One region of the Phytobacter diazotrophicus genome, then DNA from elsewhere that is predicted to be linked to it. Evidence: riboswitches for the same ligand, from Rfam matches in the RefSeq annotation. Region 1 holds a riboswitch; each other region holds the start of a gene.
What was found. Region 1 has a riboswitch for thiamine pyrophosphate ahead of thiM (hydroxyethylthiazole kinase). Riboswitches for the same ligand answer to the same signal wherever they lie in the genome.

Region 1 (10,508 bases):
CCGCCCTGGATTGGGCACTATTGAGAAATGAAAAATGGGTGACAGTGGAGTAAACTTGAACCTTAACAATGTCTTTTTAGAACAACATAACAAGGAGTCGGGATGAACTCTCAATCCCAGGCCAAATCCCCTGAAGCCTTGCGTGCGCTCGTCGCCGGAACGCTGGCCAATTTTCAGCACCCAACCCTCAAGCATAATCTTACCGCGCTTAAGGCGGTTCATCATGTTGCCTGGCTGGATGACACCGTCCATATTGAGCTGCTGATGCCCTTTGTCTGGCGCAGTGCGTTTGAAGAGTTGAAAGAGCAATGCAGTGCCGAACTACTGCGACTTACGGGGGCGCGAGCGATTGACTGGAAGCTCTCCCACAATGTCGCCACCTTAAAGCGGGTGAAAAATCAACCTGGCGTGAACGGTGTAAAGAACATCATTGCCGTCAGCTCCGGTAAAGGCGGAGTAGGAAAATCCTCTACCGCCGTCAATCTGGCGTTAGCGCTGGCGGCGGAAGGGGCAAAAGTCGGTATTCTGGATGCGGATATCTACGGTCCGTCAATCCCGATGATGCTGGGGGCGGAAGGTGAACGTCCGACCTCGCCGGATGGCACTCATATGGCGCCGATTATGGCCCACGGACTGGCGACCAATTCCATTGGCTATCTGGTGACTGACGATAATGCCATGGTGTGGCGAGGCCCAATGGCCAGCAAGGCGCTCCTGCAACTGCTGCAAGAATCTATGTGGCCCGACCTTGACTATCTGGTACTCGACATGCCGCCGGGCACTGGCGACATCCAGCTTACCCTGGCGCAGAATATTCCGGTTACCGGCGCGGTGGTGGTGACCACGCCGCAGGATATCGCGCTGATTGATGCCAAAAAAGGCATTGTAATGTTCGAGAAAGTGGAAGTGCCAGTGCTGGGTATCGTGGAAAACATGAGCATGCATATTTGCAGCAACTGTGGTCATCACGAGCCGATTTTCGGTACCGGCGGGGCAGAGAAACTGGCCGGGCAGTACCACACGCAACTGCTGGGACAACTGCCACTGCACATTAGCCTGCGAGAAGATCTCGACCGGGGACAACCGACGGTTGTCAGCCGTCCTGATAGCGAGTTCACCGGTTTGTATCGCAAGCTGGCGGGGCGCGTTGCGGCGCAACTCTACTGGCAGGGTGAAGTTATTCCCGGTGATATCGCGTTTCGCGCGGTATAAATGGATAAGGCTGCCCGTCAGGGCAGCCGATAATGCATGAGCAGATAGTTCCCGCCCGGCGATGTGCCTTCCGCTTCAACGTGCCAGCCATGGTGCTGATAAAACGCCAGCGCGTGGTGGTTTTGCACCAGACATTTCAGTGAACCTGTACTGGTAAATTCAGACTGCACTTTTTTCAGTAGCGCGCTGCCGACGCCTTTGCCTTGTGCATCCGGGTCAACAAACAGGCTATGCAGAAAATTGTCGTTCACATACACGGCGGCAAAGCCAAGCCGGTGCCCGTCTTCTTCCGCCACCCAGATGGTTTCATCACGGGTAACGGCGTCAAAGTCTTCCAGTTGCCAGTCGCTACCGTCCAGCCATGTCCAGTTTGCTCTGCGGGAATGCAGGAACAATGTACGCAGAAAAGGACGGTCGTTCTCTTGCCAGGGGCGAATAATCAATAGGATTTCCTGAAATTAACGGTGGTAAAAGATGTCGCCATTGTAGGCTTTCAAAATTTTACCGTCGGCGTCCGTGATAAGCACGTAATTTCCACCCATATAGGTCCAGTGGCTACCCGGATCAGGCGCAGGCAAATTGCGCAGATTCCACTGCTTAATGTTGTACTCTTCGCTACGGTACATTTCGGGCACCGTATCGCCGATGGTGAATTTAGTGAAATCGGCAACAAAATCCTTCACTTCATAAGACTGGGTTCCGCCCGTCGCGGCAGGGGGTTGCGGTGCAGCAAAAGTCGCACTGGCCGTTGCCAATAATGTTCCCAGAAGCAACATTTTTGTTTTACCCATAATCTCTCCAGGTGTCGTGGGTTTTCATTTCGCGGGGCTTATCATCGACTACCGTCTGGCGACGTCGCAACCGCGAAAATGTTATGAAAATAATGCTTTGGTAAAAAGTGTAAGCAAAAGAAGAGAACAGCAGGAGAGGCGGAACGCTTTTTTCGCTATCCGCCTGAGTATAAAAGTGTTTTTAAGAGAAATCCTGGCTATATTTCAATACGTTAGTGCGCAGAAAATCCTTCCAGCACGATTTTGCCTACCGCACGGTGCGTTTCAAGCAACTGGTGCGCTTTACGCAGATTTTGTGCGTTGATGGCGCCGAAGTGTTCTCCCAGCGTGGTTTTGATAACCCCATCATCAATAAGTGCGGCGACACGCGCCAGTAAACGGTGTTGCTCAGCGATATCGGCGGTCCCGAACATGGAGCGGGTAAACATAAATTCCCAGTGCAGAGAAATGCTTTTCACTTTTAAGGGCACAGCATCAAGTGATTGCGGATCGTCAATCAGGGCCAGTTTGCCTTGTGGTTGCAGGGCGTTGATCAACTGCTGATAGTGCTGCTCCGTGTTGTTGAGGCTGGCAACGTGGCTGACCTGCTTAATGCCAATACGCGCCAGCTCCTCGGTTAACGGCTTGCTGTGATCGATAACATGGTGCGCGCCCAACTCGCTGACCCACTGCTGGCTTTGCGGGCGGGATGCCGTGCCAATCACCGTCAGGCGGGTCAACTTACGCGCCAGTTGCGTCAGAATGGAGCCTACGCCGCCTGCGGCACCGACAATCAGCAGCACGTCGCCTTCGTTGCCCTTTTCACGTACGCCTAAACGGTCAAACAACATTTCCCAGGCAGTAATGGCGGTCAGCGGGAGGGCTGCGGCAGAGGCGAAATCCAGCGAGGCAGGTTTGCGGGCGGCAATGCGCTCATCCACCAGTTGAAATTCGCTGTTACTGCCAGGACGGGTCAATGCCCCGGCATACCAGACTTCGTCACCGGGCTTAAATAACGTGACCTTGTCGCCAACGGCGCTAACCACACCGGTCGCATCCCAGCCCAGCACGCGGGGTTTATCGGCGTTAAACCCGGCGCGGACTTTGGTATCCACCGGGTTAACAGAGATGGCTTTTACTTCTACCAGCACATCATGACCTTCGGCTTTCGGTGTCGGTAATTCAATGTCGGTTAAAAAGTCAATGTTGCTGCCGTTCTGTGCGGCCTGAGTAATAGCAATAGCTTTCATAAACACTCCGTGATTTCAGTATTCGTCAGGGGATGTGTTAATGCTAGTTCGCCTGGAGGCAGGTGAAAAACCCGCGCGGGAGAGGAGGACTTATCCTCCAGAAGTGAAAATAGCGTGCGATGCCTCAACGCTGAAAGTTTCTTGCGGCGAGCAGTGACAGCACTCTGCCAGGTATGGCAGAGTGCTGTGCACGGTATTTTGGGCTGAGCAGCAGAGTACAACGGGTTCAATGATTTCAGTTGCGACCTCCTGATATTGCAGCCAGTGGTGCTGTTACTATTTATTTTTAAACTCAATATTGCCTTTTCTATCGACTGAATTGATTAATTTCTTTTAACTTTTTGCCGATGGTACTGTTAATTACCCGGTGAAGGAGGTTGCTTTGAAACGGATTCTTACTGTGATGTTGGGCGTGGGCATATGCGCTGGCGCTCTTGCTGATTCGGGATCCCCGCAACTGAAACTGGAAAGCCAGAGGCTGATTCGCGAGTCTGGACATGAATGCAACAAGGTGGAAGGCGTTTATCCTTCCGCGTTTGGTGGTTCTCTGATTGTGATTTGTGATGATTCGCGCAGGTACACGATCAAGAATAAAGATGGCCGCTATGTCGTTGGTGTGGCTGAGTAGGGCATCCGGCATGGCAAGGATGCAAAACGGGTATAGAAAAGCAGGATACTCATGAGTATTGCCTGCTTTTCTGTATAACCCCTAATGGAAGGGGTTATTGCAAATTAACGAACCGTACCAAAGACAGGACAAACAAAATCGCGTGTTGATGGTGTGTTGTGCTGCATTCTTTTTGTTCCTGTCAGTCAGTGATTAATACAAAATCGCCGTGATCTCTGCCTTTATGACGATTCCAACTGGCGGAGCTAAAGCCGTTCTCATCCAGATAAACACCAATCACATAAGTTTTGTTTGTTATCACGTAATAATTTTCATTTTTACGCGTGATCTTTGCGGGTTCATCTTTAACCATTGCCGAGGTGTAACCATTGCCGATCACAACAGTGAAATAGCCACTATCATTGCCGCGTAATTTAATGGCATGGAGCCTGTCAGGTACTCCTGAGGCGGCTACTTGTTCCACTTTTTCAACGTCGCTTTTATGACTACGCTCTTTAGCATGTACTTCTCTGGCGCTAACTTCATGAGCAGAATTAGCCATAACACAACCGGAAAGTAAACAAACCACTACGCCCGCTAAAACACTTTTTTTCATAGATCCCCAAATACATTAAATTTAATATAACCCGCAGTACATATCGCTAAGACGATGAAAACCATAAAAGCAGCAACATAGAGAAGGAATTTCTTCACTTCCTGTTTATCCCCTTCATTAACTCGAGCAGAATAAAAACAATCCCTATTTCAACAAGGTAAATAAAAATACTTATTGTTTCTTCCATTATGCGACATCAGCGCAATTTGCTTTGCTGAGCTCCTAATTCAAGCTTGTAGCAATCATTCCTTTTATCGCTAAATCCTGGCATTGCTCAGCGCTAATTGAGAAGGTGTTAGCTTCTATACGTGCGCTTACTAAATCTTGCAGATGCTTAAACTGATATTCGTCATGCTTAGCCTTAACACTACCTAAAGCAGCGCATAATGCAGCAGGTGATGCAGAGCTGTAATCAACGGAGCTTTGTGAATGATCAGCAATGCAACCGGTAAGCACAAGAGAGAGAATAAAAATACAGACATTAGCCTTCATCATTAACCCTAATAAGTCATTTTCCAAAGTAATACTTTCTAAATTAATGCTCCTGATAAAGCTTTTCAGAGCCTGTTTACCGGTTACCGATTTAAACGTAAACATACAAAATGCTGTTTGTAGAAAACATAAAAAAGCATTAAGAATATTCTTTTTATTTTGAAGAGTAAAAAAAGTGAATTTATCTTACGTAGCGAAAAAAAGTGCGTCAATGCAGGAAGGGTGAATTTAACTTGATGTTTTGAGTTGGAACTAATAGCTGGCTAATTAATAAATGTTGAATAAAAACTATCGATGATTAAGACTAATGCTGCATTTAATTTTACATATATCTCCTTGGGTACTGGTGCTTTTCAAAAAAATTTTTAGCCTTTACCGTCAGGTTGTAACTTGTCATAGTGTTCTTTGTCTCAGTGTATTAAGAAGGAGGGAGGTGTTCTACATATCGTCTGTGTACAATAAAATTTCTTTCTTTTTCTCTTCCGCCAAACCTGTAGTGATGCAGCAGCCAACAGCACTATATTATCTGTCCTGACATTAGTAATTCTTAGCATTCGCCGTTTATGATAGAAGAAAGTGATTTATATGTTAAATTAAGTTACTCACACGAAACTCAAAAACACATTCGTACATTATATTTAATAAGTAGAATATTTTCCTTTTACCAGAGGCCAATGCGAGGAACTTTTGTACCTGTTTTTTCACTTGCTGCGATAAACAGAGTATTACGTGGCAGGGTGGCTGAATCGGCACCGGAAAGTGAAAGTAGAAAACGATTATTGCTGTGAAAACCGTCTGGTTCGAGCCAGTAAAGTGGCAAGGATATATTTAGAGACATAATTGTAAAAAGATCTCGTTTTTATCACCATGGGTTTGACCAACCAGTGCGATATTCACTGCGATAAAATGGGTATAAAAATAACATAATGCGATCGCTCCTCTAGGTGCCAAAGTCATGGCCTGACAGGCAAGCTTGCAACGACAAGCCACTTCCTTTACGCTGGCTTCCTCTTAAAAGAGACCTAATTGAATGACTCGGGGTGCCCCTTTTCACAAAGGGCTGAGAAATACCCGTACCACCTGATCTGGATAATGCCAGCGTAGGGAAGTCAGATGCCTGCCCGGCATCCCTTCTTCACGCCGGGCAGGAGCGAATCGATGCAACCTGACCTGCTTCACCGTGCGCAAATCGCGCAAATTCTTCAGCAATTCCGTCAATGTAAGCCGCTTGTTCACTGCATAACCAACGATGTGGTGCAGACCTTTACGGCCAATGTTCTGCTGGCGTTGGGGGCGTCCCCGGCGATGGTGATTGACCGCGACGAGGCGCAGCTATTTGCCGCCATTGCTGACGTGCTGCTGATTAATGTCGGCACACTGACCCGGGAACGCGCCGATGCGATGCACGCGGCCATCTTGAGCGCTAATGCCGCCCGTAAACCCTGGACGCTGGATCCGGTTGCCGTCGGGGCATTAACCTTCCGCAGCGATTTTTGTCGCGAGCTTTTGTCTTTGCAGCCTGCCGCCATACGCGGTAACGCTTCGGAAATTATGGCGCTTGCCGGGGTGAGTGCCGGAGGGCGCGGTGTCGACACTACCGATACCGCCATTGCCGCGCTGCCTGCGGCCCAGGCGCTGGCACGCCAGACGGGGGCCATTGTTGCGGTAACCGGTGAGGTGGATTACATCACCGATGGTCTTCACACCCTGCGCGTTACGGGGGGCGACCTGCTGATGACCCGGGTGGTGGGAACAGGCTGTGCGCTCTCTGCGGTGGTAGCCGCCTGCTGCGCATTGCCCGGCGATCGTCTGTATAACGTGGCGGCGGCCTGTGCCTTTATGGCACAGGCAGGCAGCCTGGCCGTGGCGACCACGCACGGGCCTGGCAGCTTTATCCCGGCGTTTCTCGATGCCCTCTATACGCTTCATGGGGAGGTGCTGGTATGAAACGGATCAACGCACTGACCATTGCCGGAACGGATCCCAGCGGCGGGGCGGGTATTCAGGCGGATTTGAAAACTTTTTCGGCGCTGGGTGCCTACGGCTGTTCGGTCATTACCGCGCTGGTGGCGCAAAATACCCGTGGCGTACAGTCGGTTTATCGCATTGAACCTGATTTTGTTGCCGCGCAACTGGATTCGGTGTTCAGCGATGTACGCATTGATACGACCAAAATCGGCATGCTGGCGGAAACCGATATTGTTGAAGCGGTGGCGGAGCGTTTGCGCCGCTATCAGGTGCAAAATGTGGTGCTCGATACCGTCATGCTGGCAAAAAGCGGTGACCCGCTGCTTTCCCCCTCGGCGGTAACGGCGCTGCGACAACATCTGCTGCCACAGGTATCACTGATTACTCCCAATCTGCCCGAGGCCGCCGCGCTGCTGGATGCCCCTCACGCCCGCAACGAACGTGAGATGCATGAGCAGGGGCAGGCGTTGCTGGCGCTGGGATGCGAAGCGGTGTTAATCAAAGGCGGGCATCTGGAAAACGATGAAAGTCCGGACTGGCTGTTTACCCGTAATGGTACTGAACGTTTTACCGCCCCCCGAATAAAAACCAAAAATACCCACGGCACGGGCTGTACGCTGTCGGCCGCCCTGGCGGCACTGCGTCCACGTCACGCGGACTGGGCTTCAACGGTCAATGAGGCCAAGCGCTGGCTGTCAGCGGCGCTGGCCCAGGCAGACACGCTGGAGGTGGGACATGGCATCGGCCCGGTACACCATTTTCATGCGTGGTGGTGAGGGGCCCCGAATGGCGCTACACGTAATACGTAGCCCGGCTTAGCGTAGCGCCAGCCGGGTGGGGAATCGGGGGCAAAATAGTAAGCTTCGCACAGCGGTAAACCACTAGCCGAAACGTGCCACCAGAAAATGCTGAAAAACGGCGATATGGTGGCAAGCCTCGACAAACGGTACCAGGCTTATTCTGCCCATTCATCGGGTCAGGACAAACCACATCCGCCTTTGTGCGGAGCTTACGGGAGTATAGCGATGACTGATATTGTGCAGTTACTAGGCAACGATGCCGACACCCTTTTACAACACCGTTGCACGACCATTGCGGCCGACCAACTCTACCTGCCGGGAGAGGATTACGTCACCCGTGTGATGATGGATAACAACCGTCCGCCAGCGGTACTGCGTAACATGCAGACGTTGTATAACACGGGCCGACTTGCCAAAACGGGTTATCTGTCGATTTTGCCGGTTGATCAGGGTATCGAACATTCCGCCGGGGCCTCGTTTGCTGCTAACCCGCTCTATTTCGATCCCAAAAACATCGTTGAGCTGGCAATTGAAGCCGGGTGTAACTGTGTGGCGTCCACCTATGGGGTGCTGGCTTCTGTGGCGCGCCGCTACGCGCACCGTATTCCGTTCCTGGTCAAGCTTAACCACAACGAAACCCTGAGCTATCCCACCGAATATGACCAGACGCTTTATGCAAGCGTAGAGCAGGCGTTCAACATGGGGGCCGTCGCCGTTGGCGCGACCATCTATTTTGGTTCTGAGGAGTCACGTCGGCAGATTGAGGAAATTTCTGCCGCATTTGAACGTGCTCATGAGTTGGGGATGGTCACGGTGCTGTGGGCGTACCTGCGCAATCCGGCATTCAAAAAAGATGGCGTGGATTACCATGTTTCCGCCGACCTGACTGGCCAGGCTAACCATATTGCGGCAACCATCGGTGCGGACATCGTCAAACAGAAAATGGCGGAAAACAACGGCGGTTATAAAGCGGTAAACTTCGGTTATACCGATGAACGCGTCTATAGCAAGTTGACCAGTGACAACCCTATCGATCTGGTGCGCTACCAACTGGCAAACTGCTACATGGGGCGTGCCGGCTTAATTAACTCTGGCGGCGCGGCCGGTGGTGAAAACGATTTAAGCGATGCAGTGCGCACGGCGGTTATTAATAAGCGTGCAGGCGGTATGGGCCTGATTCTTGGCCGTAAGGCGTTTAAAAAGTCGATGGCCGACGGCGTGAAATTAATTAATGCCGTTCAGGATGTTTATCTCGATAAGAAAGTGACTATCGCTTAAATACCCGCATAAATAACGCATCTCTCTTCGTCAGACGGGGAGAGATGCGTTTTTCAATTCTCTTCTTGCAGATATTCTCTTACGGCAATCACGACTCTTTTTCACCCGTCGATCGCCGTCAATCTACTGTAAGGCTTAACGCAGTAGCGGGCAGTCAGGCGGCAGGCGGCATTTCAGCGCGCCGGGCAGAATGTTAATACTGAAATGCTGTCCGGTTAGTGGCTCGCCGTCCAGGTTAAAGGTGATATCGTGCGGTGCGCTCACCTCAAACCAGGCGGATTTACCGTCAATGATATGCGGATTATCTTCCGGCTGGGTCAGGGTGGTGAACAGGGCAGGCAGGATCTCATCGCCGGTAAAAATACGCAGTTGCAACAGGCCGTCGTTAATGAGCGCACCAGGGCATAGCTGTTGCCCGCCGCCTGCCTGGCGTCCGTTACCGATGCCGATGACCAGCGCGTCGCCCTGCCAATGGAAATCTTCCCCCTTGATTTCGCAGCGGTCCGGCTTAAGCGTATCCATGCGCATCAGGCCATGAATGATGTAGGAGACACCGCCCAGCGCCGCTTTCAGTTTCTCGGGCGTTTCGGTGGTAATGCGGGTACCAAACCCGCCGGTGGCCATATTGATAAAGCAGGTTTTGCCGTTCACTTCGGCAATGTCGATGGGCACCGCTTTGCCCACGATAGCGAGCTGTAGCGCTTTATCCAGTGGCTCCGGGATATCGGCGCTGGTGGCAAAATCATTCGCGGTGCCTAAAGGTAAAATCCCCAATACAGGTGGGTTGTCGCTATCACTGTGCACCAGCGCGCTGGCGACCTCATTAATGGTGCCATCGCCACCGCCCGCAATCACGGTTTCGACGCCGAGTTTGATGGCTTCTGCCACATAGCGCTCTGCATCGCCTTTTTCCCAGGTGACGCGCACCTGAATGTCCATCCCTTCGTTGCGCAGGAGGGTAATGGCCTCGCGCAGCATGTCGTCGCCCGCACTTTTACCGTTGAGGATCAATAAACTGCCTGGAAAATTGCTCATCCTTTTCGCTCTTCGAAAATACCATGAGCAAAGTGTATCTCACGACCGGAAAGCGCGCCTGGAAGGAAGGTAAAAGGGGAGATAAAAAATCAGCCTGCGTAAGGGAGATTACGCAGGCTAAGGAGGTGGTTCCTGGTACAGCTAGCATTTATGGGTTATGTTTTTCAGCGATGAGGATAATACCCATAATGACCGCAACGGTATGTGATCCGATTCTAAGATTCTTGTCGAGTGAAAAAATAACCCCGGTTAATTACTTAGCGTGCGGATTACGCGTGGTCTGTCCAGTAAAATTACGCATCAACAGGGCATACTCCAGCATCACATCCTGGGGAACCGGCAACCAGACGGTATAACCGTCTCCCGGTGCAACCTCCATTGCCTCGCCTTTGGCGTTTTCCATATGTTCCAGCGTGAAGTTAACATTGCCCTGCGGGGTCATCAGCTCAAGGCTGTCGCCGACGATAAATTTGTTTTTTA
Region 2 (10,508 bases), 2.1 Mb from region 1:
GAGAACAGGCACACCAGTAGCAGAATAAAGCCAGTCAATAGCCAGCTCAGACCCACGGCGACGGAATCCTTCGACAACCGCATCATGTTCATTACTACTCCCTTTATTTGCTGCTCCCGTTCACGCAGCAGAAATCATGCCATTTTTCCGCCACGGCAAACCTGCCTCCTGCCATAAACCCGCAAGGAAAACGAGTAAAAATGACCCGTCTCGCCCTTCATCGTGAGTCATTTTTACTCGCCCCACCGGCCTGTAGCGCAACAATACCCCTATATTCTGCTGGTTTCTCATCCTGGCATGGAAGATGCAAATCACTAAATAACGACAACCAGGAGAATGAACCATGAAACGGAACCAAAAACTGACGCTGACACTCATCACCCTCGCCGCGCTGACTTTAGGTAGCAGCTCAGCATGGGCCAGGCACCACGGGAATAACGGTAACGGGATGGGCCCGCAGGGCTATAGCCAACTGACCACCGAACAACAGGCTACTGTCCAGAAGCTACATAACGATTTTTATGAGCAAACCCGTGCGTTACGTCAGCAACTCACCTCAAAACGTTATGAATACAATGCGTTATTAACCGCAGATAAGCCGGACAGCGCAAAAATAGAGTCCGCAGCCCAGGAAATGGAAACGCTAAGCCAAAAACTGGACCAGCAGCGAGTCAAGTTTGATATCGCCTTAGCACAGGCAGGGATTCCTCGCGGTGAAGGTATGGGACGCGGAAGTTGTGGCGGAGGCCGCGACCATATGGGAATGAATCACTGGTAAAACTTAGAAACTTTTCTCAGTTGGCTGCCAGGTACAAAAATCCTCATTTGCCACCAGCAGCAACTGAGATCCTTCGGGACCTTCCAGCCACGCTACGCTCACTTCCGCCGATGAATGATTCTGCCGACGCTCTATATGGCTGATAGCCAGAGAATCGAGGTCGGGTTTGATGGTTTGACCTTCGCATGTTGTAACGGAACCATTGGCATGCCAACGGCCCTGGCGCAGCACGACGCGCCCCAGGCGCAATGCGTCGCTGGTCTGCCGTAGCTGGTTTGCACGATAACGGTAGAGCGCGACCTGATCGCTGGAAAGCTGCTCTTTCTGACCATTGACTTCACGCTGCATGAAACTCAGCTCGCCGTGGTCATCAAAGCGCACGCGGATGTGTTCCGGTGTTTTACCATAGATATTAAGTTCAATCAGCCGAAGCTCATCGCCCTGCCAGCGGTATTCACTTAAAGAGGTATTCCCGTTGTGCCAAGGGCTAAAAGCGGCGAGAAGATGGGTCTCGCTGTCTGAATCTTTGCGCCAAAGGCGCTCTGCTCCCTGGTCCCCGGCATAGCCGCTGGCGGTGAAGGGGGGGAGTGAGGAGTTGTGGCTACAGGCAGTTAATAACAGCACGCCCGCCAGCACCCGTGATCGGCGCCAGAAAGACAAAAGGGGCCGCAAAGCCCCTTCGATAAAACTGTTCACTGCCACGCCTGTCTTACTTAACAGAGTCTTTCAGTGCCTTACCAGAAACAAACGCCGGTACATTAGCTGCGGCGATTTTGATTTCTTTACCGGTCTGCGGGTTGCGGCCAGTACGCTCAGCGCGGTGGTTCACTTTGAAGGTACCGAAACCAACCAGTTGTACAGCATCGCCTTCTTTCAGAGACTCAGTAATCGCAGCCAGGGTGGATTCCAGAGCAGCTTTCGCTTGCGCTTTAGACAGATCAGCCTTGTCTGCAATTACATCAATCAGTTGAGTCTTGTTCATAAGTTATCCTTTCAATGTGTTTATCGCTTGCTAAGCATCGAGTGCGACGGAAATGCCAGAAAAGCACTCTCCTGCATACACGCACCGATAGCCACTTTTTTTCGCCCCCCAAATGTAGACCAGACGGGGGTGCGAAGGGAAGCCTCCCAGGACGACAAAACAGGCGTTAAATCACGTTTTGTTGTCTCATTGCTGCAAATTTATACCGATATTACTGTCCCCGGCCTCACGCAGGTCTGCGCGCAGGCCTTTGATCAGTTCAATATCGCGTTCTTCACAAGCAGCCAAAAGGCGGAAAATCTCCCACTGAATGTCCCATTCCTGCTCCACCGCTGGGTTTTCTTTGAGCTCTTCGTCGGTCATTTCGCGACCTGCGTGAGTCATTTCCAGCATCGCAACGGTGGTAATAGACGTCTTGCTAACCTCAATCGCGTACTCTGTCGATTCACCGCTCAGGAGAGCATGAATAAGATCGCTTAGCGCCACACAAGCATCAATCGCCGGGTAGACACCGTACATATCGTAGTCGTCAGCCGAAGGAATTGCCTCTTCCAGCTTCTCAAGCTGGTTATCGAAATTCACCTTTGCATCTTTTACCGTCAGCGTTTCCCACACCAAATCGAGAATGCGGCGATAAAGCTGCGGATCGCCAAACTCCGTTTCCTGGCAGAACATGGCGTAATTGGGATACATGCGCTCGCAAAGAGAGGCCATAAAGGTAACGTGCTGCCACGTTGCCAGCTTCTCCAGACGCAGGTGAATCGGGTTTTGTAACATGATAGGTTCTCTGATGCAGAAATTAGCGGCAGTGTACCTGAATCAACGCTGAATTTCCTGCCAACGAGCGAATGCAGGGCGGCCGGATGCGACAGCGTCGGCCCAACGGGTCGGTTCAGGCAGCCGATAGCCTTTCATGCAACGCTGCACCCAGGCCAGCGCGGTATCCGTGCTCACCCGATGCCCTGTCGCCACGAAAAGAGGGTTACAGCGCGCCTTACTGCGCCAGACCCATGCCAGTTGCTCGCCTTTGTCCATCAACGGCGCCAGGGCGCCCGGTTCGTCAGAGAGTGGCTCAAACTTACCGCACAGCCGTTTTTTCGCCACGCCAATGGTTGGCACATCCACCAGCAGGCCAAAGTGGCTGGCAACCCCCAGACGCCGGGGATGTGATATTCCATGGCCATCGACAAATAGCAGATCCGGTTTTTGTGAGAGTTGCTCCCACGCCGCAAGCAGCGCGGGATATTCACGGAAAGAGAGAAAGCCGGGGATATAAGGCATCGTGGTCGCAATACGCGCCACTTTATACTCAACCAGTTCCAGTTCAGGCCAGGTCAACAGCACCATCGCAGCACGCGTCACTTCGCCGCCTTGCTCAAACCCTACATCCGCGCCGCCGATCAGGGCGGGAGGATCTTTTTCCAGACGATCCTCACGGGAAACAGAAGAGGCCAGTTCAATTTGTTGAGCGCGTAGCGACGCGAGATCCATAACGACTCCTTACTTGTGATACTGGGCTGAGAGTCTGTGCACCGCCTCCACAAATACGCCAGCATGTTCTGGCGGCACATCCTGATGGATGCCGTGACCGAGGTTGAACACATGCCCTTCACCCTGACCGAAACCAGCAAGTATAGACGCCACTTCGTCTTCGATGCGGCCAGGTGCGGCATAAAGCATCGAGGGATCCATGTTGCCCTGCAGCGCCACTTTGTGGCCGACACGGCGGCGTGCATCGCTGATATCTGTCGTCCAGTCGAGACCCAGAGCGTCACAACCCGTCTCCGCCATCGCTTCCAGCCACTGCCCACCGCCTTTGGTAAACAGCGTCACCGGTACACGCTTGCCCTCGTTTTCACGCAGCAGGCCGTCGACGATTTTATGCATGTAATAGAGCGAGAACTGCTTGTAATCGCGCCCGGTCAGCACGCCGCCCCAGGTGTCGAAAATCATCACCGATTGCGCACCCGCTTTGATCTGCGCGTTGAGGTACAGGGTGACGCTGCTGGCCAGCTTATCAAGCAACAAATGCAGCGTTTGCGGTTCGGCGTACATCATCTTTTTAATAACGGTAAAGGCTTTACTGCTGCCGCCTTCCACCATATAGGTTGCCAGCGTCCACGGACTGCCAGAGAAGCCAATCAGCGGCACTTCACCTTTCAGTTCACGGCGAATGGTACGCACGGCGTTCATGACGTAACCCAGTTCCTGCTCCGGGTCCGGCACGGGCAGTTTTTCAACATCCGCACAACAGGTAATGGGAGAGGTAAAACGTGGGCCTTCGCCCGCCTCGAAATAGAGCCCTAACCCCATCGCGTCCGGGATAGTCAGGATGTCGGAAAAAAGAATGGCCGCATCCAGCTTGTAGCGACGCAAAGGCTGAAGGGTGACTTCGCACGCCAGTTCGGCATTTTTGCACAGCGACATAAAATCACCCGCCTGTGCGCGCGTCGCTTTGTACTCCGGGAGATAGCGACCAGCCTGACGCATCATCCATACTGGCGTCACATCCACGGGCTGGCGCAGAAGTGCGCGAAGGTAGCGATCGTTTTTTAATTCGGTCATGTTTACAGTTCCTTATTGCGTCAGCCCGCCAGTGTAACACTACTCGTTCTTTACTCGTATTCTGCCCGGCACTGCGCCACCGTATCTTCAATCAAACGACGGGCAACAGTACCGGGCGGAGGCAGCAGCGGCAGGTCGTCGTAGCGGTACCAGCCCGCATCCAGCAGCTCTTTAGGATCGATAACAATCTCCCCGCTGTCATATTCCGCCATAAAAGCCGTCATTAGCGATTGCGGGAAAGGCCAGGGTTGCGAGGTGATGTAACGCAGGTTTTTCACTTTGATGCCGCTCTCTTCCATCACTTCACGCGCGACGGCCTGTTCCAGCGTTTCGCCCACTTCGACGAAACCGGCCAGAACGGTGTAAATACCATTGCGATGACGGGTGTGCTGAGCCAACAGAATTTTATCATCGCGGCGAATGGCAACGATAATGCAGGGCGCAATCTGCGGGTAATAACGTTCGCGGCAGTGGTCACATAACATGGCCCACTCTGTCTTGCTGGGGTGCATAGTATGTCCGCAATACCCACAAAACTTATGTGAGCGGTAAAACTCAGCCAGTTGAACACCGCGCCCGGCCAGTTGAAACAATCCAGCATCCTGTTCAATCACCTGGCGGACAGTTCCCATCTCCTGTCGACGATTCTGGCGGATCATCCACACAGGTTCGCCTTCCCATTCGCCTATCTGGAGTGCGCTTTGCCCCACAAGATCGAAATTTCCTGCATTACCGAGTGGTAATTCTCCCCCGGGCAACCATAATTTTTGTTCATGGCTTACGATCCACCAGCCATGATCTGATGACTCGATAATACGATGCATTTGTTTGCACTACCTTAGCTTTACTGGCATGTTGTTAACATTATTATTACATTCGAGCGTTTTTTAATCTTAATATTGCGGAGTCAATTATGCTAAACCAGTTAGCAACCCTGGCGGAACGAATTGGAGGAAGTAACGAACTGGTCGACAACTGGCTGTATAACCGAAAACAGCTACTGGTTCATTACTACAACCTGGTTGGCATAACACCTGGAAAAGGCTCGTACATGCAGCTGAATGAAAAAGCGCTGGACGAATTCTGTCATAACCTGGTTGAATACCTTTCCGCCGGTCATTTTAATATTTATGAACGGATTATCGGTGAAATGGAAGGGACCAGCCCACTTTTAGCCTCCACGCAGATTTACCCTCTCCTCGAAGCCAATACCCTGGAAATTATGGAGTACTACGACTCCAGCCTGGAAAATGCTATCGATGATGACAATTACGCTGAATTTCAGCAGGCGCTGTCTGATATCGGCGAAGCGCTTGCAGCCCGCTTTTCACTTGAAGACAAGTTGATCGTACTGGCATACGACAACAATCTTAAAGACGGCGCCAACGACGAAAGTGGAATGGCGCGTCCTGCTTGAGTTCTTTCTGATTAACGCGTAGTTTAAAAAACAGTCCCCGTCTTCGGACGGGGTTTTTCTTGTCGGAGTGCCTATATTTCCACAAAAGCATTCGCGATGCCCTAAAGAGGCGGCGCGAAGGATGAAGTGGAAAAGGCTGAGACCGTTAATTCGGGATCCGCGGAACCTGATCAGGTTAGAACCTGCGAAGGGAACAAGAGTAATCCATTCACATCAATCACCCTTGCGGTGATCTGCTGTTATTACTCCATCCGTCGTCTGACAAGCCATGTCCTTAACATTTGGAATGAGCTATGTCTGCAAACCAACTTACACGCCGTGAACAACGCGCCCAGGCGCAGCATTTTATCGACACGCTGGAAGGCACCGCTTTCCCGAATTCAAAACGCATCTATATTACCGGCTCACAGCCTGATATTCGTGTTCCGATGCGCGAAATCCAGCTTAGTCCGACGCTTATCGGCGGCTCAAAAGACAACCCTCAATACGAAGAAAACGAGGCGATTCCGGTCTATGACACGTCCGGTCCCTATGGCGACCCGAATGTGACTATCGACGTACAGCAGGGGCTGGCGAAACTGCGTCAGCCGTGGATCGATGCCCGCGACGATACCGAAAAACTGCGCGATCGCAGTTCGGTATACACCAAAGAGCGGCTTGCGGATGACGGCCTGAACGACCTGCGTTTTAGCGGCTTACTGACACCGAAACGGGCCAAAGCGGGCCAGCGTGTCACCCAGTTGCATTATGCGCGTCAGGGGATGGTGACCCCGGAGATGGAGTTTATCGCCATCCGTGAAAACATGGGCCGCGAGCGTATCCGCGGTGAGGTGTTGCGCCAGCAGCATCCTGGCCACGGCTTTGGCGCTAACCTGCCAGAAAATATCACCCCGGAATTTGTGCGCGACGAAGTGGCTGCCGGACGCGCCATCATCCCCGCCAACATCAACCACCCGGAGTCGGAACCGATGATCATCGGCCGCAATTTCCTGGTGAAGGTTAATGCCAACATCGGTAACTCCGCGGTCACCTCCTCCATCGAGGAAGAGGTGGAAAAACTGGTCTGGTCAACCCGCTGGGGTGCCGATACGGTGATGGATCTGTCGACGGGCCGCTATATTCACGAAACCCGCGAGTGGATCCTGCGTAACAGCCCGGTGCCAATTGGTACTGTACCGATCTACCAGGCGCTGGAGAAGGTGAACGGCATCGCCGAAAACCTGACATGGGAAGCGTTCCGCGACACCCTGCTGGAGCAGGCTGAGCAAGGCGTGGACTACTTCACCATCCACGCGGGCGTGTTGCTGCGCTACGTGCCGATGACTGCCAAACGCCTGACCGGCATCGTGTCACGCGGCGGTTCGATTATGGCGAAATGGTGCTTATCCCATCACAAAGAGAACTTCCTCTACGAGCACTTCCGTGAAATCTGCGAAATCTGCGCCGCCTATGATGTCTCACTGTCACTGGGCGATGGCCTGCGACCCGGCTCAATTCAGGATGCCAATGACGAAGCGCAATTCGCCGAACTTCGCACGCTGGGCGAGCTGACTAAAATTGCCTGGGAGTACGATGTGCAGGTGATGGTTGAAGGCCCTGGCCACGTGCCGATGCAGATGATTCGTCGCAACATGACCGAAGAGCTGGAGCATTGTCACGAAGCGCCGTTCTACACCCTGGGGCCGCTGACCACCGATATCGCACCGGGCTACGACCACTTCACCTCCGGGATTGGCGCGGCGATGATCGGCTGGTTCGGCTGCGCCATGCTCTGCTATGTCACGCCAAAAGAGCACCTCGGTTTGCCAAACAAAGAGGATGTGAAGCAAGGGCTGATTACCTACAAGATCGCCGCGCATGCCGCGGATCTCGCCAAAGGCCATCCCGGCGCGCAGATCCGCGATAACGCCATGTCCAAAGCGCGTTTCGAATTCCGCTGGGAAGACCAGTTCAACCTTGCGCTCGACCCGTTCACCGCCCGTGCGTATCACGATGAAACCCTGCCGCAGGAGTCGGGCAAAGTCGCCCACTTCTGCTCCATGTGCGGGCCGAAATTCTGCTCAATGAAAATCAGCCAGGAAGTGCGCGATTACGCCGCAGCCCAGACCATCGAAGTGGGGATGGCGGATATGTCAGAAAACTTCCGCGCCAAAGGCGGTGAAATCTATCTCAAAAAGGAGGAGGCCTGATGTATCAACCCGATTTCCCAAGAGTGCCCCTTCGCTTAGGCCTTTACCCGGTGGTGGACAGCGTGGCGTGGATTGAACGCCTGCTCGACGCCGGCGTGCGAACCATTCAGCTACGCATCAAAGATAAGCGTGATGAAGAGGTTGAAGCCGACGTTGTAGCGGCCATTGCACTGGGGCGTCGTTACGATGCCCGCCTGTTTATCAACGACTACTGGCGGCTGGCGATAAAACATAACGCTTACGGTGTACATCTGGGTCAGGAAGACCTGGAAACCACCGATTTGAAGGCGATCCAGGCTGCGGAATTACGCCTCGGCGTATCGACTCACGACGATATGGAAATTGACGTGGCGCTCGCCGCACGCCCGTCCTATATCGCCCTGGGGCATGTCTTCCCGACGCAGACGAAACAGATGCCCTCCGCGCCGCAGGGACTGGAGCAACTGGCGCGGCATATCGAAAGGCTTGCCGATTATCCGACCGTCGCCATCGGCGGGATAAGCCTTGCCCGTGCGCCCGCAGTGCTGGGAACTGGCGTTGGCAGCATTGCGGTCGTCAGCGCGATTACGCAGGCGGCTGACTGGCGTGAGGCAACGGCGCAATTACTGGCTCTGGCGGGGGTTGGCGATGAATGATCGTGACTTTATGCGCTATAGCCGCCAGATGTTGCTGGAAGATATTGCCATCGACGGGCAACAAAAATTGCTCGCCAGCCGGGTGCTGATTATCGGGTTGGGCGGGTTAGGCTCCCCCGCCGCGCTCTACCTGGCGGGCGCAGGCGTGGGGACGCTGGTGCTGGCGGACGACGACGATGTGCATCTGAGTAATCTGCAGCGGCAAATCGTGTTTACCACTGACGACATTGCCCGGTCGAAATCGCAGGTCACTAAACAGCGACTGGGACGGCTGAACCCCGAAATTTCGCTGATCGCCCTTGAGCAGCGCCTTTCCGGCGAGGCGTTGCGCCACGCGGTGGACAATGCCGATCTGGTACTCGATTGCACCGATAATATGGCGACTCGTCAGGCGATTAATGCCGCCTGCGTCAGCACTGGTACACCGTTGATTACCGCCAGCGCCGTGGGTTTCGGGGGGCAGTTGATGGTGCTCACCCCGCCGTGGACCCATGGTTGCTATCGCTGTTTGTGGCCAGATGAACAAGAGCCCGAACGCAACTGCCGTACCGCCGGTGTGATCGGCCCGGTGGTTGGCGTGATGGGCACCCTTCAGGCACTCGAAGCGATCAAGCTTCTGAGCGGTATGAATACCAACACCAGCGAGTTACGTCTGTTTGATGCCCGCGCCAACAACTGGCGCAGTCTGGCATTACGCCGGGCCAGCGGTTGCCCGGTTTGCGGAGGGCTGCATGCACATTCAGTTCAATGACACGCCCATGCAGTTCGACGACGCGCTGACCGTCTCGGACCTGTTGCAGCAACTCGATCAGCTAAAACCCGGCGCCGCGCTGGCGCTTAATCAGCAAATTCTTCCGCGCGAGCGGTGGGAAGCGCATATCGTGCAGGACGGCGACCAGATCCTGCTTTTTCAGGTTATCGCAGGGGGCTGAGATGTTACGCATTGCAGATAAACAATTTGATTCACACCTGTTTACCGGTACCGGGAAATTTGCCAACGCAGCGCTGATGGTCGATGCCATCCGTGCGTCCGGCAGCCAGCTAGTCACACTGGCGATGAAGCGTGTCGATTTGCGTCAACATAACGATGCCATCCTCGCGCCACTGCTGGCAGCAGGCGTCACGCTACTGCCTAACACATCAGGGGCGAAAACGGCGCAAGAAGCTATTTTTGCCGCCCAACTGGCACGTGAAGCGCTGGGTACCCACTGGCTGAAACTGGAGATCCACCCCGATGCGCGCTGGCTTTTACCGGATCCTATCGAGACGCTAAAGGCGGCGGAAGCACTGGTGAAACAGGGGTTTGTCGTGCTGCCTTACTGTGGCGCAGACCCGGTGTTATGCAAGCGTCTTGAAGAGGCTGGTTGTGCCGCCGTCATGCCGCTGGGTGCTCCCATTGGTTCCAACCAGGGACTGGAAACGCGGGCGATGCTGGAGATCATCATTGAGCAGGCAACTGTGCCGGTGGTGGTTGATGCCGGTATCGGCGTACCCAGCCATGCGACACTGGCACTGGAAATGGGTGCTGATGCCGTACTGGTGAATACGGCGATTGCCGTGGCCGACGATCCGGTAACAATGGCGCATGCGTTCCGTCTGGCAGTTGAAGCTGGCATGCTGGCACGCCAGGCAGTCCCCGGCGGGCGCCACTCCCATGCCGTGGCCACCAGCCCGCTAACCGGTTTTCTGGAGGCCAGCGCATGAAGACGTTTACCGATTACTGGCGCACGCTGAACTGGAATGATCTTCGGCTACGCATTAACAGTAAGACGGCAGCCGATGTAGAGCGAGCCCTGAATGCCACGCGCCTGACCCGCGATGACCTCATGGCCCTGCTCTCTCCTGCTGCCAGCGCATATCTGGAACCTCTGGCACAAAAAGCGCAGCGCCTCACGCGCCAGCGCTTTGGCAACACGGTGAGCTTTTACGTCCCGTTGTACCT
Region 3 (10,508 bases), 2.7 Mb from region 1:
GGCGACAGCCTGATGGCCCGGCGAATCATTGATGGCGTGCGCGAAGGGCGCAACGTGCTGGACACCCTTGAGGATATGGGTGCTCTGGGCAACCGCGAATCAACCAAAATTCCACTTCTAACATATTAAGGACTTTATCATGGCTGAACGTATTACGGGTCACACTGAGCTGATTGGGCTGATTGCAACGCCGATTCGCCATAGCATGTCGCCGACAATGCATAACGAAGCCTTTGCGCATCTGGGTCTGGATTATGTCTACCTGGCATTTGAAGTAGACAACCAGGAGCTGAAAGATGTTGTACAGGGTTTCCGGGCGCTTAAACTGCGCGGGTTTAATGTCTCCATGCCGAACAAAACCGCCATTTGCCAATACCTGGACAAACTTTCCCCGGCGGCAGAGCTGGTCGGTGCGGTGAATACCGTGGTTAATGACAATGGCGTACTGACGGGTCATATCACCGACGGTACCGGTTATATGCGCGCACTGGCTGAAGAAGGTATTGATATCATCGGCAAGAAAATGACGGTCCTGGGTGCGGGTGGTGCGGCAACGGCACTCTGCGTTCAGGCAGCACTGGATGGCGTAAAAGCGATCTCTATTTTCAACCAGAAAGATAAATTTTTCGCCAATGCGGAGCAAACTGTCGCCAAGATCCGCAATAACACCAACTGTGAAATTCATCTGTACGATCTGGCCGATCACGACAAACTGCGTCAGGAAATCGATAGCAGTGTGATCCTCACCAACGCTACCGGTGTGGGTATGAAACCGTTTGAAGGTCAGATGCTGCTGCCGAACGACAGCTTCCTGCGCCCTGACCTGATCGTCTCTGACGTGATTTATAACCCGCGCAAAACCCACCTGTTGCAAGTGGCTGAGAAGAAAGGCTGCCGCACACTCAACGGCCTGGGAATGATGCTCTGGCAAGGGGCGAAAGCCTTTGAAATCTGGACAGGTAAAGAGATGCCGGTCGATTACGTCAAAAATATCCTTTTTTAAGGGTAAACATGATGAAAAATAAATATGTCCCAACTGCGGCCGGGCTGTACCTCAACTATTTGATCCATGGCATGGGGGTACTATTAATTACCCTCAACATGGCGAATTTACAGGAACAGTGGGGAACAGACAGAGCCGGCGTTTCGATTGTTATTTCGTCCTTAGGTATCGGCAAACTCGCCACCATCGTGACGGGTTTTCTGTCCGATCGCTACGGACGTAAGCCTTTTATCTATCTGGGTATTCTGAGCTATTTGCTGTTTTTCTTAGGCATTTTGCTGACCAAAAATATCTATGTTGCCTATTTCTTTGGCATCCTGGCTGGTCTGGCGAACAGCTTCCTCGACTCCGGGACCTACCCGGCGCTGATGGAATCTTTCCCGAACTCAGCAAGCCGTGCGAATGTATTAATCAAAGCGTTTGTCTCGGCCGGGCAATTCCTGCTGCCCTTCATTATTAGCCTGTTGATTTGGGCGAATCTGTGGTTTGGCTGGTCATTTATCATTGCGGCCGTGTTGATGGTTATTAGCGCCATCTATTTGATCAAAATGCCCTTCCCTGACTACGGGGCCAAAAAAGAGACCGCAGAGAAACCTGGTACAGCGACAACAACGCAGTCAGATGCCGGTACCATGGATATGCTGGTGTTCACGCTGTATGGCTATATAGGCATGGCGACCTTTTACCTGGTCAGTCAGTGGCTGGCGCAGTACGGCCAGTTCGTTGCGGGTATTCCCTACGAATCAGCAATCAAGTTACTGAGTATCTACACGGCGGGCTCGTTGACCTGTGTGTTTGTCACCGCGACCTTTGTGAAAAACGTCATTAACTCTGCCGTTGCGATGATTCTCTACACCGGCATCTCGATGATCTCGTTGTTGATTGTTTGCATGTTCCCGACGCCGATGATTGTCACCGGTTTTGCTTTCGTGATCGGTTTCTCAGCCGCAGGCGGGGTATTGCAGTTGGGTGCAACCATCATGGCAATGAGTTTCCCGCAAGGGAAAGGTAAAGCCACCGGGATCTTCTACACCGCCGGCAGTATTGCCAGCTTCACGATCCCGTTGATCACGGCGAAACTGTCCAAAATCAGCATCGCCAGCATTATGTGGTTTGATTTGATTATCGCCATAATCGGCTTTGTGATTGCGCTGTACATCGGTTATCGTCAGTTTCAGGCTCGCACTGCCCAAAAAACGGTCCGCGCAACCGCCACAGCCTGACGGTTCGGCGAGAATATTATGGATACCAACATGACTAAAGCAGTAACGGTTAAAAACATCACCTTTCAGGAAGGGAGCACGCTTATCTGTGTGCCGCTGATCGGCAAAACGCTCGACGAACTGAAAGCAAATGCCCGAATTCTGGCCACCGCAGGTGCCGATCTTATCGAATGGCGTGTCGACCACTTTACGCAAGTTCGCGAACCGCAGCTTGTGCAACAGGCGCTGAGCGACATTCGTCAGATTCTGGCTGATATTCCGCTGTTATTTACCTTCCGCAGCAAAAAAGAAGGTGGCGAAACAGAAATCAGCGACGAGGCCTATTTCGAGCTTAATCGTCAGGCAGCCATCAGCGGTCTGGCCGATCTTATTGATATTGAGCTGTTCAACGATGAAGCGCATATTCGTGCGGTAATCAATGCAGCCCATGGTGCCGGTGTCAAAGTCATCATGAGTAATCATGATTTCCACAAAACACCTGCCCAGGAAGATATCATCTATCGTCTTCGCCGCATGCAGGAGCTGGGCGCAGATCTGCCAAAGATCGCGGTTATGCCGCAAACGCCGCAGGATGTGCTGACACTGCTCTCCGCCACGCTGACCATGAAAGAGAAATATGCGACACGCCCCATTATTACCATGTCGATGGCAAAAATGGGTGGCGTCAGCCGTGTAACGGGTCGCCTGTTTGGTTCAGCGATGACGTTCGGTACCGTAGGCCAGGCCTCGGCACCAGGGCAGATCGCCATCAAAGAACTGCGTGAAATGATGGATATTCTGTACTAAACCAAGAAAACCCGGAGCCAGTCTCCGGGTTCTTATTAGCGCTTTTGCTGACTGTCATCAATAATAAAGTTTCTAAAGGATTGAATCGCTGGTGAAAGCACGCGATCTTTCATGGTCGCCAGGTAGATATAACGCGGCGGGATCTTATTTTTAATCGCCAGAATATGGACGTTATAATACGAGAGTGCAGAAATTCTTGGCATGATCGCAATACCGTAATCAATACTGACCAGCCCCGCCATCGCCGTATCCTCATCAACATAACAGGCGATATCTGGTACCAGTTTTTGCTGCATAAAGACATTATCAATAAACGGACGTAAGCCGCTGTTTTCCGAAAAGTAAACATACGGATAATGAATCGTCTCCACAAGATCCACTTCATGTTGATACAAGCGCGCCAGTGGATGATCCTTCGCGGTGACGACGACCAATTCCTGCTGAATAATAGGGATAAAATCAATATCCGGTTCATCCGGGATATATGAGCAAATCGTTAAGTCGCTCTTGCCAGCTTTCAGCTCCTGCAATAAAGTCAGCGACGTCCCCTGAGTAAAGGAGAAGGTGACATTATGTCGTTCAGGAAGCGTAGAATATTTGTGAATTAGCTGCGGGACAACATATTCACCCATTGTATATATAAAGGCAATGCGAATATTCTCCTTATTTTCCAGTCCACTTTTCTGCAAAGTCATCCGGCCATTTTCCAGCGACGTTAGCGCATCTTCGACATAGGGAAGAAAGCGTTTTCCGTTTTGCGTAATTTCGACATTCCGACCTTTTCTGGCAAACAAGGATACACCAAGCTCCTTCTCTAACTCAGAGATAGCGTGGCTTAGGGAGGGTTGAGTGATGAAGAGACTGGAGGCCGCCTCCGTGTAGTGCTCCGTTTCCGATAAACGCTTAAAATAATAAAGTTGCTTTAGGTTCATTATTTTTGACCGTATAATATAAGTTTAAAGATATTGCATTGAATATAGCACAGCAGCGGTCATCCCCTGTGGGTAAAACATGAATTCTTGGGCAATATCAAATATTCATATGATGCGGTGAATAATATGTTAAGCGTTAGTTTATAGCGTGAAAATAAAGAGCAGGAAGATAAAGTATTTCTGCATATTAAGGGATATGCAAAAATATTTTAAATATTAAAGGAAACTACTATGAGGACAAGTATCAGCCAGGAAAGTGCTGTGCCTTTAGCAGGCCAACAAAAGCGAACCAAAGCGCGAATTGTAATTTTATTGTTATTATCTATCGGTACGATGATCAATTATCTGGATCGGACTATCTTAGGTATTGTCGCTCCGGCACTCAGCACTGAGATCCATATTGATCCCGCCATGATGGGTATTGTGTTCTCGGCCTTTGCCTGGACCTACGCGCTGGCACAAATCCCCGGAGGCATGTTTTTAGATCGCTTCGGAAACAAAATAACCTACGCCCTTTCTATCTTTTTCTGGTCGGCTTTTACCTTACTGCAAAGTTTTTCAGTGGGCTTAAAATCTCTACTGCTATTTCGTTTAGGCCTGGGGATCAGTGAAGCCCCCTGTTTCCCGGTTAACAGTCGCGTCGTAGGAACATGGTTTCCACAGCATGAACGCGCCCGGGCAACGGCAACCTACACTGTCGGAGAATATATTGGCCTGGCCGCTTTCTCGCCGATTTTATTTTTAATCCTTGAGCACCACGGCTGGAGAACATTATTTTTCATCACCGGCGCACTCGGTATAGCCTTTACGTTTGTATGGTGGAAGTTTTATAAAGAGCCCCACGAATCAACAACGGCAAATAAAGAAGAGCTGGAATACATTGGAGTCGGAAATAAAGAAAAAGGCAGTGAAAACATCCCTTTTAACTGGCCGGACGCCAAAAAACTGCTGTGTTGCCGACAGGTCATTGGCGCCAGCTTAGGGCAATTTGCAGGTAACACCACGCTGGTGTTCTTTCTGACATGGTTTCCCACTTATCTTGCCCACGAGCGGCATCTCCCGTGGCTGCACGTCGGTTTTTTTGCGACCTGGCCGTTTCTCTCGGCGGCGGTAGGCATCATTTTTGGCGGATGGATTTCCGATAAATTATTGAAGAAAACCGCATCGGTAAATATCAGCAGAAAGCTGCCGATCATTTCCGGCCTGCTGCTCTCCAGTTGTATTATCACAGCAAACTGGGTATCGAATAACACGCTGGTGATCGTGATTATGTCGATTGCCTTTTTCGGCCAGGGCATGGTCGGACTAGGCTGGACGTTAATTTCCGATATTGCGCCGAAAAATATGGCGGGGCTGACAGGTGGAATCTTTAACTTCTGCGCTAATATGGCGTCCATTATTACGCCGCTGATCATAGGGTTTATTATTTCCGGTACCGGGAATTTCTTCTACGCGCTTATCTATATTGGTCTGACAGCGCTGATTGGCGTTGTCGCTTATATTTTTATCATTGGCGATATCAAACGCATTGTACTGAAATAACCCACCGCTCCCGGCAACCGTCAGCCGGGAGCGTTTTTCGCCTCAGACGTCTTTGACCCGGCTGGTCAGAAAAAGCGTCACCAGCGAAAGCACCGCTATCACCCAGTACACCTTCGCATGGCCGAAGCTTTGTGCCAGCGCGCCCTGTATCACCCCGGCGAGGATCACCCCCGTAGAGATACTGTTAGTGAACAGCGTCGTTGCGGACCCGGCGCGGCCTGGCATCAGATCCTGAAACCATAGCATGCCTATACCGGCAATAATCCCAATAAAGATAGCGTTAAAGAGCTGCAGACCAAGCAGAGCTTCACGGCTATGGAACATGATAAGCCCTACATAGAAGACCACGCCCGCCGCCACTGCGCTGACCATCATCCTGCGTTTACCAAAGCGCTTAACGTAGTAACCTGCCAGGATCATTGCCGGGATCTCAAGCCCCGCGGCCGTTCCCATTAATACGCCCGCCAGACTGTCCGGTAACCCCAGCTCGCTGCTGATCCACAGCGGCATATCAATGATGTACATCGTGTTGCAGGTCCACATCATCGTCGAGGCGATAAACAACATACGGACGTTCTTATTGCCCCAGCCACTGACTTCTGTAACAGCAATATCCGCAGGCTGTTCAATTCGCTTCACAGAGGGCAACCAGAGCGCCACCAGTACCAGGCTGATTACGAAGATACCAGCGGCAATCGAGTACATGGCGGTAAAGCCATAGTTGAGTGCCAGCATGAAGGCCATCGGCGGGCCAATAACCCATGCCACCGAAATTTGCGCACGCATGATCGAGCTGAACATCACCACTTCACGCGCCGAACTGTCTGCGTATTCCCGCGCCAGCGCGAAAAGCTGCGGCATAGCAGTACTGGCAAGCGACGCCAGCATCACGCCACAGGTGATTAAGGTCAGATAATGTCGATTGAAAGCAAACAGAAGAGCATTACCCACCGCCATCAGGCAGCAAAACATAATCAATTTTTTCCGATCGCCCTGTTGGTCAGAGCGTTTTGCCAGCCCGAGGCTGACCAGGATCCCGGCAATGGCGTTAACGGTATAAAACAGTCCAACCCAAAACGGTTGCGCACCCACCTCGCGACTCAGAAACAGGCTCAGCGTTGGGGCCTGCAAAGCACCAGCAACACCGATCATAAACGCGACGATCATAAAAGCGATGAAGACCCCATTCAGGCGACGTCCCATCGTGACTAACCAGAGCATAAAGATCCCTTGCATGCGAAAGAAACGAAAAAAGCCAGCAGATAATAACTGCTGGCGTGGTGATTAGCACCAATACTCAGTCACACATGATGGACGCGTTTCAGGGTTTCGAGACCGGGATTGTCACTTCCCACTGCATTAATTCTTCGAGCATTTTCAGCCGCTGATTCGTACTCAAACGAAAAAGCCGGGACGCATTCTGCGTCGCACGAAAATACGCTAAGTAAAATTGCTGTGTAGACGATCTCTTCATAACCACCTCCTCGCTTCATCACGGAAGATTATTGGCTTAATATAGGGATAAATAAATTGCTGACTTTTCATCAGGAGTTCCCCTTTTATGCCATCAGGTCGCCTGCAACAACAGTTCATTCGTCTGTGGCAATGTTGCGACGGGAAATCTCAGGAGACTACGCTCAATGAATTGGCCGATCTGCTGAGCTGTTCGCGTCGCCATATGCGGACCCTGCTCAATACCATGCAAGAGCGCGGCTGGCTGACATGGGAGGCTGAAGCCGGTCGCGGCAAGCGTTCACGCCTGACTTTTCTTTATACCGGCCTTGCCTTACAGCAACAGCGGGCAGAGGATTTGCTGGAGCAGGATCGTATTGAGCAACTGGTTCAACTGGTGGGCGATAAGAGCGCCGTCCGCCAGATGCTGATCTCGCATTTGGGCCGCAGCTTCCGCCAGGGGCGGCATATTCTGCGGGTTTTGTACTACCGTCCTCTACGTAACCTACTGCCAGGCACCGCCCTGCGGCGCTCTGAAACCCACATGGCGCGGCAAATTTTTAGCGCTCTGACTCGCATAAATGAGGAAAATGGGGAACTGGAAGCCGATATCGCGCATCACTGGAAAGCGATCACGCCGTTCCACTGGCGTTTTTATTTGCGCCCCGGCATCCATTTTCACCATGGCCGTGAACTTGAGATGCGCGATGTTATTGCGTCCCTCGAACGAGTTTGCACGCTGCCGCTCTACTCGCATATCACCCAGGTTATCTCCCCGACGCCATGGACGCTGGATATTCATCTGTCACAGCCGGACAACTGGCTGCCCTGGCTGATGGGGCATGTACCCGCCATGATCCTGCCGCAGGAGTGGAACTCGATGGCCAACTTCGCCAGCCATCCGGTCGGCACCGGGCCTTATGCTGTCACCCGCAATAACAATAACCAACTGAAAATCCATGCGTTTGATGATTACTTTGGGTATCGCGCGCTTATTGATGAAGTTAATGTCTGGGTACTGCCGGAAATTGGTGATGAACCGAACGGCGGCCTGACCATCGACGGACCAACCGACGGTGAAAAAGCGGTCGAAAGCCGCCTTGAAGAGGGCTGTTATTATTTGCTCTTCGACGCACGCTCGCACCGGGGAGCAAACCAGGGGGTTCGCGACTGGATAAGCCAGGTGCTCTCCCCTACCCGGCTGCTCTATCACGCCGAAGAACATTATCAGCAGTACTGGTTCCCGGCGTACGGACTGCTACCGCGCTGGCACCATGCGCGACCAGCCAGTGGTGAAAAACCGGCGGGGCTGGAATCGCTCACGCTGACCTTCTACCGCGATCACAACGAGCATAAAGCCATTGCCAACACCATGAGCAAGCTACTGGCGCAACATGATATACGCCTGGAGATACAAGAGGTGGATTATGAAGAGTGGCACCGTGGCGATATCGTCAGTGATATCTGGCTTAATAGCGCCAACTTCACGCTGCCGCTCGATTTTTCTCTCTTCACGCATTTGTATGAAGTTCCGCTGATTCAACACTGCGTCCCGCTGGACTGGCAGGCCGATGCTGAGCGTTGGCGAGCCGGGAAAATGAATCTGGCCGTCTGGTGCCAGCAGTTACTGGAAAGCAAAGCCATGGTACCGCTGATTCACCACTGGCTGCGGATTCAGGGCCAGCGCAGTATGCGCGGTCTGCGTATGAACACCCTTGGCTGGTTTGACTTCAAATCCGCATGGTTCGCCCCGCCGGACCCGTAATCACTGAGATTCCGGCTCTTCCTGCTGAATGATGAAGGGGCGCTTTCAGAAAACTTACAAAATCATTACAATGGCGCGGTGCTCAACGGGGTGCTGCGCCAAAAGCGTGTGCTGAGAAAATACCCGTCGAACCTGATCCGGATAACGCCGGCGAAGGGATTTGAGGCTATCGCTTAAATCCTCTTTGCCACCCATTTTTGAGGTGCAAAGTGCTTAAAAAAGTTCTGCCATTCCTGCTGCTTGCCGCAGCCCCTGCTTTCGCGAAACCGACCCTGACCGTTTACACCTACGACTCCTTCTCTGCGGAATGGGGACCGGGGCCAGCGGTAAAAAAAGCCTTCGAAGCCGACTGCAACTGCGAACTGAAATTTGTCGCGCTGGAAGATGGCGTATCGCTGCTTAACCGCCTGCGTATGGAAGGTAAAAACAGCAAAGCGGACGTGGTGCTGGGGCTGGATAACAACCTGCTTGAAGCCGCCACGCAGACCAAACTGTTCGCCAAAAGCGGTATTTCACCCGACGCCGTTAGCGTGCCTGGCGGCTGGAAAAACGACACCTTCGTTCCCTTCGACTACGGCTGGTTCGCGTTCGTTTATGACAAAAATAAACTGCAAAATCCGCCAAAGAGCCTGAAAGAGCTGGTAGAAAGCTCGCAGAAATGGCGTGTGATTTATGAAGATCCGCGTACCAGCACACCAGGTCTCGGCCTGCTGCTGTGGATGCAGAAAGTGTACGGCGATAAAGCCCCGGAAGCCTGGCAAAAACTGGCAGCCAAAACCGTGACGGTCACCAAAGGCTGGAGCGAAGCGTACGGTCTGTTCCTGAAAGGGGAAGGCGACCTGGTGCTGAGCTATACCACCTCTCCGGCCTATCACATCATTGAAGAGAAGAAAGACAACTATGCAGCCGCAGCATTTACCGAAGGCCACTATCTGCAAGTTGAAGTCGCTGCCCGAACCGCCGCCAGCAAACAGCCGGAACTGGCAGAGAAGTTCCTGAAATTTATGGTCTCTCCGGCATTCCAGAATGCCATCCCGACCGGCAACTGGATGTACCCGGTCAGCAATGTCTCGCTGCCCGCCGCATTCGATACATTGGTGAAGCCGCAAACCTCGCTGGAATATAGCCCGCAAGACGTCGCAACCCAGCGCAGCGAATGGATTAACGCATGGCAACGCGCCGTCAGCCGCTAATCTTCGGCTGGCTGGTTCCCGGACTGGCCGCCGCCGCCCTGATGGTGGCGGTTGCCTTCTCCGCGTTTCTCGCGCTCTGGCAAAACGCTCCCGCGGCCGATCTGGCGGCACTCCTGCACGATAGCTATCTGTGGCACGTGGTGCGTTTCTCTTTCTGGCAGGCCTTTCTGTCGGCGTTGCTCTCCGTCGCACCGGCTATCTTTCTCGCTCGCGCGTTCTACCGGCGACGCTTCCCTGGCCGTCTTGCCCTGCTGCGCTTGTGCGCCATGACGCTGATCCTCCCGGTGCTGGTTGGGGTATTTGGTATTCTGAGTGTTTATGGCCGCCAGGGCTGGCTTGCCTCGGCGTTTCGCGCAGCAGGTCTGGAGTGGACATTTTCACCGTACGGATTGCCCGGCATTCTGCTGGCGCACGTCTTTTTTAACCTGCCGATGGCGGCCCGTCTGCTGCTCCAGACGCTGGAGCAGATCCCCGGCGAGCAGCGACAACTGGCCGCGCAGTTGGGTATGCGCGGCTGGTCTTTCTTCCGCTATGTCGAGTGGCCCTGGCTACGCCGCCAGCTCCCGCCTGTCGCCGCCCTGATTTTCATGCTCTGCTTTGCAAGCTTTGCCA

Region 2: it holds a riboswitch for thiamine pyrophosphate, as region 1 does, so the genes downstream of both, thiC (phosphomethylpyrimidine synthase ThiC) here and thiM (hydroxyethylthiazole kinase) in region 1, are expected to answer to the same signal.
Region 3: it holds a riboswitch for thiamine pyrophosphate, as region 1 does, so the genes downstream of both, thiB (thiamine ABC transporter substrate binding subunit) here and thiM (hydroxyethylthiazole kinase) in region 1, are expected to answer to the same signal.

Annotation. Positions count from the first base shown of each region.
Region 1 covers NZ_CM125428.1:1,830,302-1,840,809, forward strand. Annotated here, with positions in the region: gene apbC (iron-sulfur cluster carrier protein ApbC) at 103-1,212, shown strand; gene ACS0RQ_RS08795 (GNAT family N-acetyltransferase) at 1,230-1,655, opposite strand; gene ACS0RQ_RS08800 (RcnB family protein) at 1,671-2,003, opposite strand; gene ACS0RQ_RS08805 (zinc-binding alcohol dehydrogenase family protein) at 2,216-3,232, opposite strand; gene ACS0RQ_RS08810 (hypothetical protein) at 3,615-3,860, shown strand; gene ACS0RQ_RS08815 (hypothetical protein) at 4,042-4,455, opposite strand; gene ACS0RQ_RS08820 (hypothetical protein) at 4,678-5,052, opposite strand; TPP riboswitch at 5,974-6,071, shown strand; gene thiM (hydroxyethylthiazole kinase) at 6,106-6,894, shown strand; gene thiD (bifunctional hydroxymethylpyrimidine kinase/phosphomethylpyrimidine kinase) at 6,891-7,691, shown strand; gene fbaB (class I fructose-bisphosphate aldolase) at 7,941-8,993, shown strand; gene yegS (lipid kinase YegS) at 9,129-10,028, opposite strand; gene trhP (prephenate-dependent tRNA uridine(34) hydroxylase TrhP) at 10,282-10,508, opposite strand, start outside.
Region 2 covers NZ_CM125428.1:5,350,345-5,360,852, forward strand. Annotated here, with positions in the region: gene zraS (two-component system sensor histidine kinase ZraS) at 1-92, opposite strand, end outside; gene zraP (zinc resistance sensor/chaperone ZraP) at 344-778, shown strand; gene ACS0RQ_RS25865 (DUF1481 domain-containing protein) at 782-1,474, opposite strand; gene hupA (nucleoid-associated protein HU-alpha) at 1,488-1,760, opposite strand; gene ACS0RQ_RS25875 (YjaG family protein) at 1,947-2,537, opposite strand; gene nfi (deoxyribonuclease V) at 2,580-3,251, opposite strand; gene hemE (uroporphyrinogen decarboxylase) at 3,261-4,325, opposite strand; gene nudC (NAD(+) diphosphatase) at 4,376-5,149, opposite strand; gene rsd (sigma D regulator) at 5,239-5,742, shown strand; TPP riboswitch at 5,796-5,952, shown strand; gene thiC (phosphomethylpyrimidine synthase ThiC) at 6,036-7,931, shown strand; gene thiE (thiamine phosphate synthase) at 7,931-8,566, shown strand; gene thiF (thiazole biosynthesis adenylyltransferase ThiF) at 8,559-9,317, shown strand; gene thiS (sulfur carrier protein ThiS) at 9,298-9,498, shown strand; gene thiG (thiazole synthase) at 9,500-10,270, shown strand; gene thiH (2-iminoacetate synthase ThiH) at 10,267-10,508, shown strand, end outside.
Region 3 covers NZ_CM125428.1:4,776,957-4,787,464, forward strand. Annotated here, with positions in the region: gene ACS0RQ_RS23180 (oxidoreductase) at 1-129, shown strand, start outside; gene ACS0RQ_RS23185 (shikimate dehydrogenase) at 140-1,003, shown strand; gene ACS0RQ_RS23190 (MFS transporter) at 1,015-2,226, shown strand; gene aroD (type I 3-dehydroquinate dehydratase) at 2,257-3,012, shown strand; gene ACS0RQ_RS23200 (LysR family transcriptional regulator) at 3,048-3,944, opposite strand; gene ACS0RQ_RS23205 (MFS transporter) at 4,176-5,486, shown strand; gene ACS0RQ_RS23210 (sugar efflux transporter) at 5,529-6,707, opposite strand; gene sgrT (glucose uptake inhibitor SgrT) at 6,808-6,960, opposite strand; gene sgrR (HTH-type transcriptional regulator SgrR) at 7,048-8,703, shown strand; TPP riboswitch at 8,780-8,880, shown strand; gene thiB (thiamine ABC transporter substrate binding subunit) at 8,913-9,896, shown strand; gene thiP (thiamine/thiamine pyrophosphate ABC transporter permease ThiP) at 9,872-10,508, shown strand, end outside.